Regions from separate parts of the Micromonospora sp. NPDC049257 genome, predicted to be linked through region 2. Evidence: riboswitches for the same ligand, from Rfam matches in the RefSeq annotation. Region 2 holds a riboswitch; the other holds the start of a gene.
The links. Region 2 has a riboswitch for S-adenosylmethionine ahead of AB0K25_RS08420 (ABC transporter substrate-binding protein). Riboswitches for the same ligand answer to the same signal wherever they lie in the genome.

Region 1 (4,206 bases), on a different contig from region 2:
ACCGAGACCTTCCCAGTAACAAAGAATTTATCGATTTAACTGCTTCGATGCCTCATCATGAGGGGACGTAATCCCTTCCATGGAGGTTCCCATGAACGTGTCTCGGCTCGGCGGGCCGACCCTCTCGCTGTACCGCATCGTCATCGGCCTGCTGTTCATGCTGCACGGCCTGTCCTCGGTCTTCGGGTTGTTCGGCGGCAACCCCGTGACCGGCAAGGCTGTCCCGGTCGGTGCCTGGCCCGGCTGGTGGGCCGCACTGATCCAGCTCGTCTGCGGTGCGCTGGTGCTGGCCGGGCTCTTCACCCGGCCCGCCGCGCTCCTCGCGTCCGGCTCGATGGCATACGCCTATTTCGTGGTGCACCAGCCGGAAGGGCTGCTGCCGCTGCGCAACGGAGGCGAGCTGTCGGCGCTCTTCTGCTGGTCGTTCCTGCTGATCGCGGTGCTCGGCCCGGGCTCCTGGGCGCTGGACACGCTGCTCGCCCGCCGCAGCGCCGACGCCCCGTCGGCACCGGTGGCGGAGCGAAGCTCGGTGCCTGCCTGACGCACTGACCGGCGTCGCCGGAGCCGCAACGAGGCGGCTCCGGCGACGCGTGCGGTCAGGGGTTGTACGGCGCGTCGGTGTGACTCACCTCGGCGAGGGTGCTGCCGGAGAGCTTGTAGACCGACGTCCGCTTGATGTCCAGCTCGGCCATGCCCCGGCTGGGGCTGCGGGTCAGCCAGACCACGGTGGCCTTGCGCCCGGCCACGCTGATCGAGACGACCGGGGTCCGGTCGCCGAGGTCGGTCAGCGCGCGGAACACCGGCAGGCCACCGCTGTTGCGCCACGCCGCGAGCGTGTAGAAGGTGCCGCTGCCTCCGGTCTTGATCGCCACCGCGCCCACCGCGTCCTCCGCGCCGTCGCCGTCGAGGTCACCGATGCCGCAGGGCTTCTGGAGCGTCACGGTGGCCCCGTCCTCGCCCGACCACTGCCCCCCGGCCAGCGGCAGGTAGTCCGGGTAGCCGTTGTAGGGCGTCTTGCTGCTGCCGAGCCGGGCCTCCGCCAGATGGGCACAGGTCAACGGTGCCTTGACCGGCGCGGCGGCGGTGGTGGTCGGGGCGGCGGCCGGCGGGGTGGTGGGGGCGGCCTTCTTCACCTCCGGCGACGGAGCCTCGCTGGTGGGAGTCGCCTCGGGGGAGACCTGACTCAGCACCGAGGCGGTGGAGGGCCCGGTGGACGGGCCGACGGTGGACGCTGCCTCGTCCGTCCCGCCCTGCTCACCCCCGCAGGCGGCGGTCAGTAGGCAGACCATGGTGAGGGTCGCAAGGCTCGACGGGATCCGTCGCATGGGCGGGGGGTCCTCTCTCGACGTCAGGTCTCCCGCACCGTACTGATCGATGGCAATGTCGGTCATCGGCTCGTCGGCCGGCCCCCCACCGGCCTGTCGGAGCGCGGTCAGGGGCCGACCGGAGGGCCGGTGCGCGGATCCGCACAAGGGCGTACTGAGCTGGAAACTTGCCCGAAACATCAATGGCTTCCGGTGCGGCCGGCGCACGCCCCGCCGGCAGGTGGTTCACACCGTGGGAAGCCGACTGGGCGATGGCGGCGAAGCTGCCTAGACTCGACGGCACAACTGCATACCTCATCCAGAGGGGCTGAGGGATACGGCCCGACGACGCCCCGGCAACCACCCCGCGCGCTCATCGCTGAGCGTCCCGCGGGGCAGGTGCCAATTCCGTCCCCGCCGCAGGGTGCGATGCGGGGAAAGATGAGAGGAATCCGCCATGACGTCGACGCTCGCCGCCCCCGGTATCGACACCACCGCCAGCCCGGCCCGCGCCCTGGTCTGCCGCGCCTGCTCCGCCCGCTACCCGCTCGCCGCGCAGCACGCCTGTTACGAGTGTTTCGGCCCGCTGGAGGTCGACTACGACGCCGCCGCACTGGCCGCCGTCACCCGGGAGCAGATCGAGGCCGGCCCGCAGAACATCTGGCGGTACGCCGCCCTCCTGCCCGCCGGCCAGGACCCGGCCACCCGGGTCACCCTCGACCCGGGGCTCACCCCGCTGGTGGCGGCCCCGAACCTCGCCGCCGAACTGGGCATCAGCGCGCCGCTGTGGGTCAAGGACGACAGCGCCAACCCGACCCACTCGTTCAAGGACCGGGTCGTCTCGGTGGCGCTGACCGCCGCGAAGGCGCTCGGCTTCACCCGGTTCGCCTGCGCCTCGACCGGCAACCTGGCCAACTCGGTGGCCGCCCACGCGGCCCGCGCCGGAGCGCCCTCGGTGGTCTTCATCCCGGGTGACCTGGAGCAGGGCAAGGTGATCACCACCGCCGTCTACGGCGGCGACCTGGTCGCCATCGACGGCTCGTACGACGACGTGAACCGGCTCTGCGGGGAGCTGGTGGAGACCGACGAGTTCGAGGACACCGCGTTCGTCAACGTCAACGTCCGGCCCTACTACGCCGAGGGCTCCAAGACCCTCGGGTACGAGGTGGCCGAGCAGCTCGGCTGGCGTATCCCGGCCCAGGTGGTCGTCCCGATGGCCTCGGGCGAGCTGCTCACCAAGATCGACAAGGCGTTCTCCGAGCTGGTCGAGATCGGGCTGGTCGAGGCGCCCGCCGGGGGTTGGAAGGTGTTCGGCGCCCAGTCGGCCGGCTGCAACCCGATCGCCGCCGCCCTGCACGCGGACACCGACACCATCACCCCGGTCCGGCCGACCGGCATCGCCAAGTCGCTCAACATCGGCGACCCGGCCGCCGGCCTGTACGCCCTGGAGGCGGTGCGGCGGACCGGCGGCTGGATGGAGTACGTCGACGACGAGGAGATCCGCGCCGGCATCCGGTTGCTGGCCCGCACCACCGGGGTCTTCGCCGAGACGGCCGGCGGGGTGACCGTTGCGGTGCTGCGCAAGCTCGTCGAGTCCGGCCGGCTCGACCCGACCGCCGAGACGGTCGTTTTCAACACCGGCGAGGGCCTGAAGACCATCGACGCCGTCGCCGGCCAGGTCGGCCCCACCCACCGGATCAAGCCGTCCCTGCGGGCCGCCCGCGACGCCGGCCTCCTCTCCTGATCCCCCGGGGAGTGGATCTCCGAGTGACCGGAATTTCGCGGTGAGTGGCGAAAACCCGCCGGGAAGGACTTGACGGCAGGAACCGGGCGGCGCAAGATGCTCCGTGCGGGAGGGCTTTCGCCGGAGACTTTTCAAGTTCTTGCGACCCAACGCCGGAGGCGTTGTGCGAACGTCCCTCCCGACCAACGTGCAAGGGGGCCAGCGGAAATCCGCTGGCCCCCTTCGTCGTCGACAGGAAGACTCCCGGCGTGACCGTGGACATCGCAGCAATCGATCCGACCGACCAGCCGGCCCTCGATGCGGCCTACCGGATCGCGGCCACGGTCGAAGCGACGGAGTCACCCGACCTGCCGCCGCTGTGCCGTCGCCGGTTCGAGGCGCCGCTGCGGCACCCGATGCCCGGCATCGACACCCGCTGGTCGGTGGCGCGACTGGACGGCGTGGTCGCCGGCTGGGTCCGGCTCAACCTCCACCTCCTGGACAACACCGACAACGCCAGCGTCGAGCTGGTGGTGGACCCGGCGCACCGGCGGGCGGGAGTGGGGCGGGCGTTGTTCACGCACGCCCGCGAGCAGCTGCGGGCGGCCGGCGGCAAGCGGATGGTCGGCTCCGCCGTGGCCGCGCTGCCCGGCGAGCCGGGTGGACAACTGCCCGGGGCGGCCTTCGCGGCGGCGCTCGGCGCGAAGGCGGCGCTGGTCGACGTCCGCCGTCGACTCGACGTCACCGCGCTCGACCGGGACCGGCTGGCGGCGCTGCGGGCCGGGGCGCGCTCGGCCGTCGCCGGCTACCGCACGGTCCGCTGGCACGGGCACCCGCCGACGGAGCACCTCGCCGACCTCGCCTACCTGGAGGGCCGGATGATGACCGACGCACCCCTGGGTGACCTGGAGTGGGAACCCGAGCGGATGGACGCCGAGCGCATCCAGGGCATGGAGCGGGCGCTGGACGCGCGGGGCGTCCGCCGCTACAGCGTCGCCGCCGTGCACGAGGCGTCCGGCCGGCTGGTCGCGTGGACCGTGCTCAGCCTGGCCGCGAACACCACCCGGCACGCCTGGCAGCAGCTCACCATCGTCGACCCGGCCCACCGGGGGCACCGGCTCGGGCTGCTCTGCAAGGCCGAGAACCTCGAACACACCCTGACGTACGAGCCGGAGCTGA
Region 2 (4,206 bases):
CACCCTGGGCGATGCCCCGGTCGGCGTCGGCCAGGGTGGCGGCGTACGGCTCGGGCAGCCCGGCGGAGACGAGCAGGTCGGTGTACGCCGGCACCGGCAGGTCGGTGTAGCGGACGTCGTGTCCACTCTGGCGGGACACCTCGGCTGCCAGTTCGGTCATGGTGAACGCCTCACCGCCCAGCTCGTAGACCTGACCTGCGTGTCCCTCGGTGGTGAGCACCTCGGCGGCGGCCTCGGCGTAGTCGGCGCGGGTGGCGGCGCTGACCCGGCCGTCACCTGCGGAACCGGCGACCCCGTGGGCCAGGTAGCCGTCGAGTTGGCCGGTGTAGTTCTCCAGGTACCAGCTGTTGCGCAGCAGCACGTACGGCAGGCCGGAGGCGCGCAGTTCCTCCTCGGTGGCCCGGTGCTCGGCGGCCAGCAGCAGGTCGGAGGTGTCGGCGTGGGCGATGCTGGTGTAGACGACCAGGCCGACACCGGCCTCGCGGGCGGCGTCGATGACGTTGTGGTGCTGCGGCACCCGCTGGCCGACCTCGCTGCCGGAGACGAACATCAGCTTCTCGGCGTCGGCGAAGGCGGCGCGGAGCGAGTCGGGGTCGGTGTAGTCGGCCGACCGGACCTCGACCCCCCGGTCGGCGAGGCCGGTGAGCCGGCCGGTGTCCCGCCCCAGCGCCACGATCTTCCCGGCGGGTACGCCCCGGCGCAGCAGGGATTCGACGATCAGGCGACCCAGGTGGCCGGTGGCTCCGGTGACGACGATGGACATGGCGTTCTCCTTCGGGTGGCTACTTCAGTCGTACTGGCAAACACCCAGCTGCTTGGCGATACTTCCCATCGGAGAGTAGGCACCTTGAAGTTTGTGACGCACTGATGGAGAGTAAAGGGATGCGACCCGACCCGTTCCAGCGCGACTGCGGCAGCCGGCAGGTCATCGACCGGATCGGCGACCGGTGGAGCGTGCTGGTCGTGCTGACCCTCGCCGACGGCGACCGGCGCTACGGCGAGCTGGCCGAGCACATCGACGGGATCAGCCAGAAGATGCTCACCCAGACCCTGCGCGGGCTGGAGCGCGACGGCCTGGTCACCCGGACGGTGCACGCCAGCGTCCCGCCCCGGGTCGACTACGCCCTCACCGACCTGGGCCGCAGCCTGCTCGACCTGGTCTCCGGACTGGAGACCTGGGCCACCACCCACCTCGCCGAGGTGCAGGCGGCCCGGGTCCGCTACGACGCCGACCTGCCCCACCGCGCGCCCACCGGCACCGCGCGACCCACCCGTCTCACCCGTCCCGCCCGGCGGTAAGGAGCGGACGTGAGGGCCGTCATAACGGGTGGACGATCGCCCGGTCCCGGCTGCTAGCCTTCGGGCAGGTCATGAGCGCCAGCGTCAAGCCCCGGCTCGCTGGCCGGCAACCCTCCGCCACGGTGGGGTGCTCCGGGTGAGGACCAGGCACCGGTAGACCGCCGGTGCAAGCGTGGCCTGGTTTCCCCAGGTCAACTCCGACCCCGGGAGAACCCGTGTCCGCCCCCGCACCCGCCCCGCCCACCGACGGCGTCGCCCCCGTGTCCCGGGCCGGCGTCCGGACCAGCGGCGTCCGGCTGGTCAGACGGCGACACGTCGACCTGATGCGGGTCCACAGCGACTCCTGTCGCCCCCGGTAGTCGACCCTCTCTTCCCGTACCACCTCAGCGGCGTGCCCGGCGGGCACCCCGTCGGCGACGCGCACCCGCCGTCGCCCGATCAACTCTGGAGACACCCGTGCGATTCCTTCCTGCCCTGCCCACGACCCGGCGGCCCCGGCCCGCCCTCACCAGGGCCGCCGCGCTCGGCGTCGCCGCCCTGCTCGCCGCCACCGCGCTGACCGCCTGCGGCGGCGAGTCCGCCGACCCCGCCGACAACCCGTACGGCCTGCTCCAGCCGGGGGTGCTGCGCGCCGGCACGCTGACCGACGCCCCACCGAACGTCTACCTCAAGGACGGCACCTTCACCGGCTTCGACAACGACCTGCTCGTCGCGGCCGCCGGCAAGGTGGGGCTGAAGGTCGAGTTCGTCGGCACCGACTTCTCGGCGCTGCTCTCCCAGGTCAACAACCGCAAGTTCGACATCGGCAGCTCCTCGATCACCATCACCGAGGCCCGGAAGAAGACCGTCGACTTCGGCAACGGCTACGACTTCGGCTACTTCGGCCTCGACGTGCCCGCCGGCTCCCCGCTGACCGGCTTCGACCAGCTCGCCGGCAAGCGGGTGGTGGTCGTGCAGGGCACCGTGCAGGACGACTACGCCACCTCGCGCAAGCTCGACCCGGTGCGGGTGCCCGACTACAACGGGGCGATCAACCAGCTCAAGGCCGGCACCGCCGACGCCTGGATCGCCCCCGCCGAGATCGGCGAGAAGTCGGCCGCCGACAGCAACGGCAAGATCACGGTGGCGGCCACGGAGTTGAGCCCGACCCCCACCGCGTACGCCTTCGCCAAGGGCAACGACGCGCTGCGCAAGGCGCTGGACAAGGGCCTCGACGAGGTCATCGCCGACGGCACCTGGACCCGGCTCCAGCAGCAGTACTACCCGGGCCGGCCGATCCCCGCCGGCTTCACCCCCGGCAGCGGCGACGTCGCCGCCCCCGGCGCGGCGACGCCGTCGGCGTCGGCGTCGGCGTCGGCGTCGGCGTCGGCGTCGGCCAACTCCTGACGGTACGACCAGACCAGCGAGCGGGGCGGTAGGAGAAACACGATGGATCCGTTGAGCACCCTGTGGGAGACCTTCTTCGACTGGGACTCCATGCGCGAGGCGCTGCCCGAGATGTTGACCGTCGGGCTGCCCAACACGCTGATCCTGGCGGTCTCCGCCGCCCTGCTCGGCTCGGTGCTGGGCATGGCGCTGGCCGTGGCGGGCATCTCCCGGACCCGATGGTTGCGCTGGCCGGCCCGGGTCTACACCGACGTGTTCCGGGGGCTGCCGGCCGCCGCCACCATCCTGCTGATCGGTGTCGGCCTGGCCCCGCTCGGCATGCAGGTGTGGGGTCCCAACCCCTACCCGCTGGGCATCCTGGCGCTGTCGCTGATCGCCGCCGCGTACATCGGGGAGATCTTCCGCTCCGGCATCCAGAGCGTGGAGGCGGCGCAGCTGGAGGGGGCCCGCGCGCTGGGCTTCTCCTGGGGTGAGGCGATGCGCCTGGTCATCGTCCCGCAGGGGGTACGCCGGGTGCTGCCGGCCTGGGTCAACCAGCTGATCGCGCTGATCAAGGACTCCAGCCTGGTCTACTTCCTCGGCCTGCTGGCCAGCCAGCGGGAGTTGTTCCGGATCGGGCAGGACTACGCCGCCAACACCGGCAACCAGTCGGCGCTGCTGCTGGCCGGCCTGTGCTACCTGCTGCTGACCGTGCCGCTGACGCACGCCGTCAACGCCATCGACCGCCGGTTGCGCCGGGGCCGGACGGTCACCGTCGACCCCGACGACGACGGCGGGCTGGCCCTGGCCGGCGAGACCGCCCTACCGCAACCGCGTACCCCCCGGGAGGACCCCCGATGACCGCCGGCACCGCGACCACCACCTCGGTCAGCCTCGCCGTCCGCGACGTACACCTGGCCTTCGGGGCCAACCGGGTGCTGCGCGGCGTCGACCTGGACGTCGCCCGGGGCGCGACGGCCTGCGTCATCGGGCCGTCCGGTTCCGGCAAGTCCACCCTGCTGCGCATCGTCAACCGGCTGATCGAGCCGGACGCCGGTGACGTCCTGCTCGACGGGTGCAGCGTGCTGCGCGACGACCCGGACGCCCTGCGGCAGCGGATCGGCATGGTCTTCCAGCAGTTCAACCTGTTTCCGCACATGACCGTGCTGCGCAACATCACCCTGGCGTTGCGCCGGCTCAAGAAGCTGCCCGAGGACGAGGCGGTCGCGCTGGCCCGGACCCAGTTGGCGCTGGTCGGCCTCGCCGGCAAGGCCGACTCCCGGCCCGCCCACCTCTCCGGCGGTCAGCAGCAGCGGGTCGCCATCGCCCGGGCGCTGGCCCTGCAACCTGAGGTGATGCTCTTCGACGAGGCCACCTCGGCGCTCGACCCGGAGCTGGTCAAGGGGGTGCTCGGGGTGATGGCCGAGCTGTCCGCCGGGGGCATGACGATGGTGGTGGTCACCCACGAGATGGGCTTCGCCCGCTCGGTCGCCGACACCGTCGCGTTCATGGACCACGGGGTGGTGCTGGAGGCCGGCGCAC

Region 1: it holds a riboswitch for S-adenosylmethionine, as region 2 does, so the genes downstream of both, thrC (threonine synthase) here and AB0K25_RS08420 (ABC transporter substrate-binding protein) in region 2, are expected to answer to the same signal.

The regions. Positions count from the first base shown of each region.
Region 1 is NZ_JBFAQU010000005.1:120,203-124,408, reverse strand. It holds gene AB0K25_RS10710 (DoxX family protein) at 92-541, shown strand; gene AB0K25_RS10705 (hypothetical protein) at 597-1,325, opposite strand; SAM riboswitch class I at 1,617-1,752, shown strand; gene thrC (threonine synthase) at 1,762-3,048, shown strand; gene AB0K25_RS10695 (GNAT family N-acetyltransferase) at 3,297-4,206, shown strand, end outside.
Region 2 is NZ_JBFAQU010000004.1:10,138-14,343, forward strand. It holds gene AB0K25_RS08410 (SDR family oxidoreductase) at 1-763, opposite strand, end outside; gene AB0K25_RS08415 (helix-turn-helix domain-containing protein) at 883-1,299, shown strand; SAM riboswitch class IV at 1,367-1,478, shown strand; gene AB0K25_RS08420 (ABC transporter substrate-binding protein) at 1,756-2,685, shown strand; gene AB0K25_RS08425 (amino acid ABC transporter permease) at 2,728-3,525, shown strand; gene AB0K25_RS08430 (amino acid ABC transporter ATP-binding protein) at 3,522-4,206, shown strand, end outside.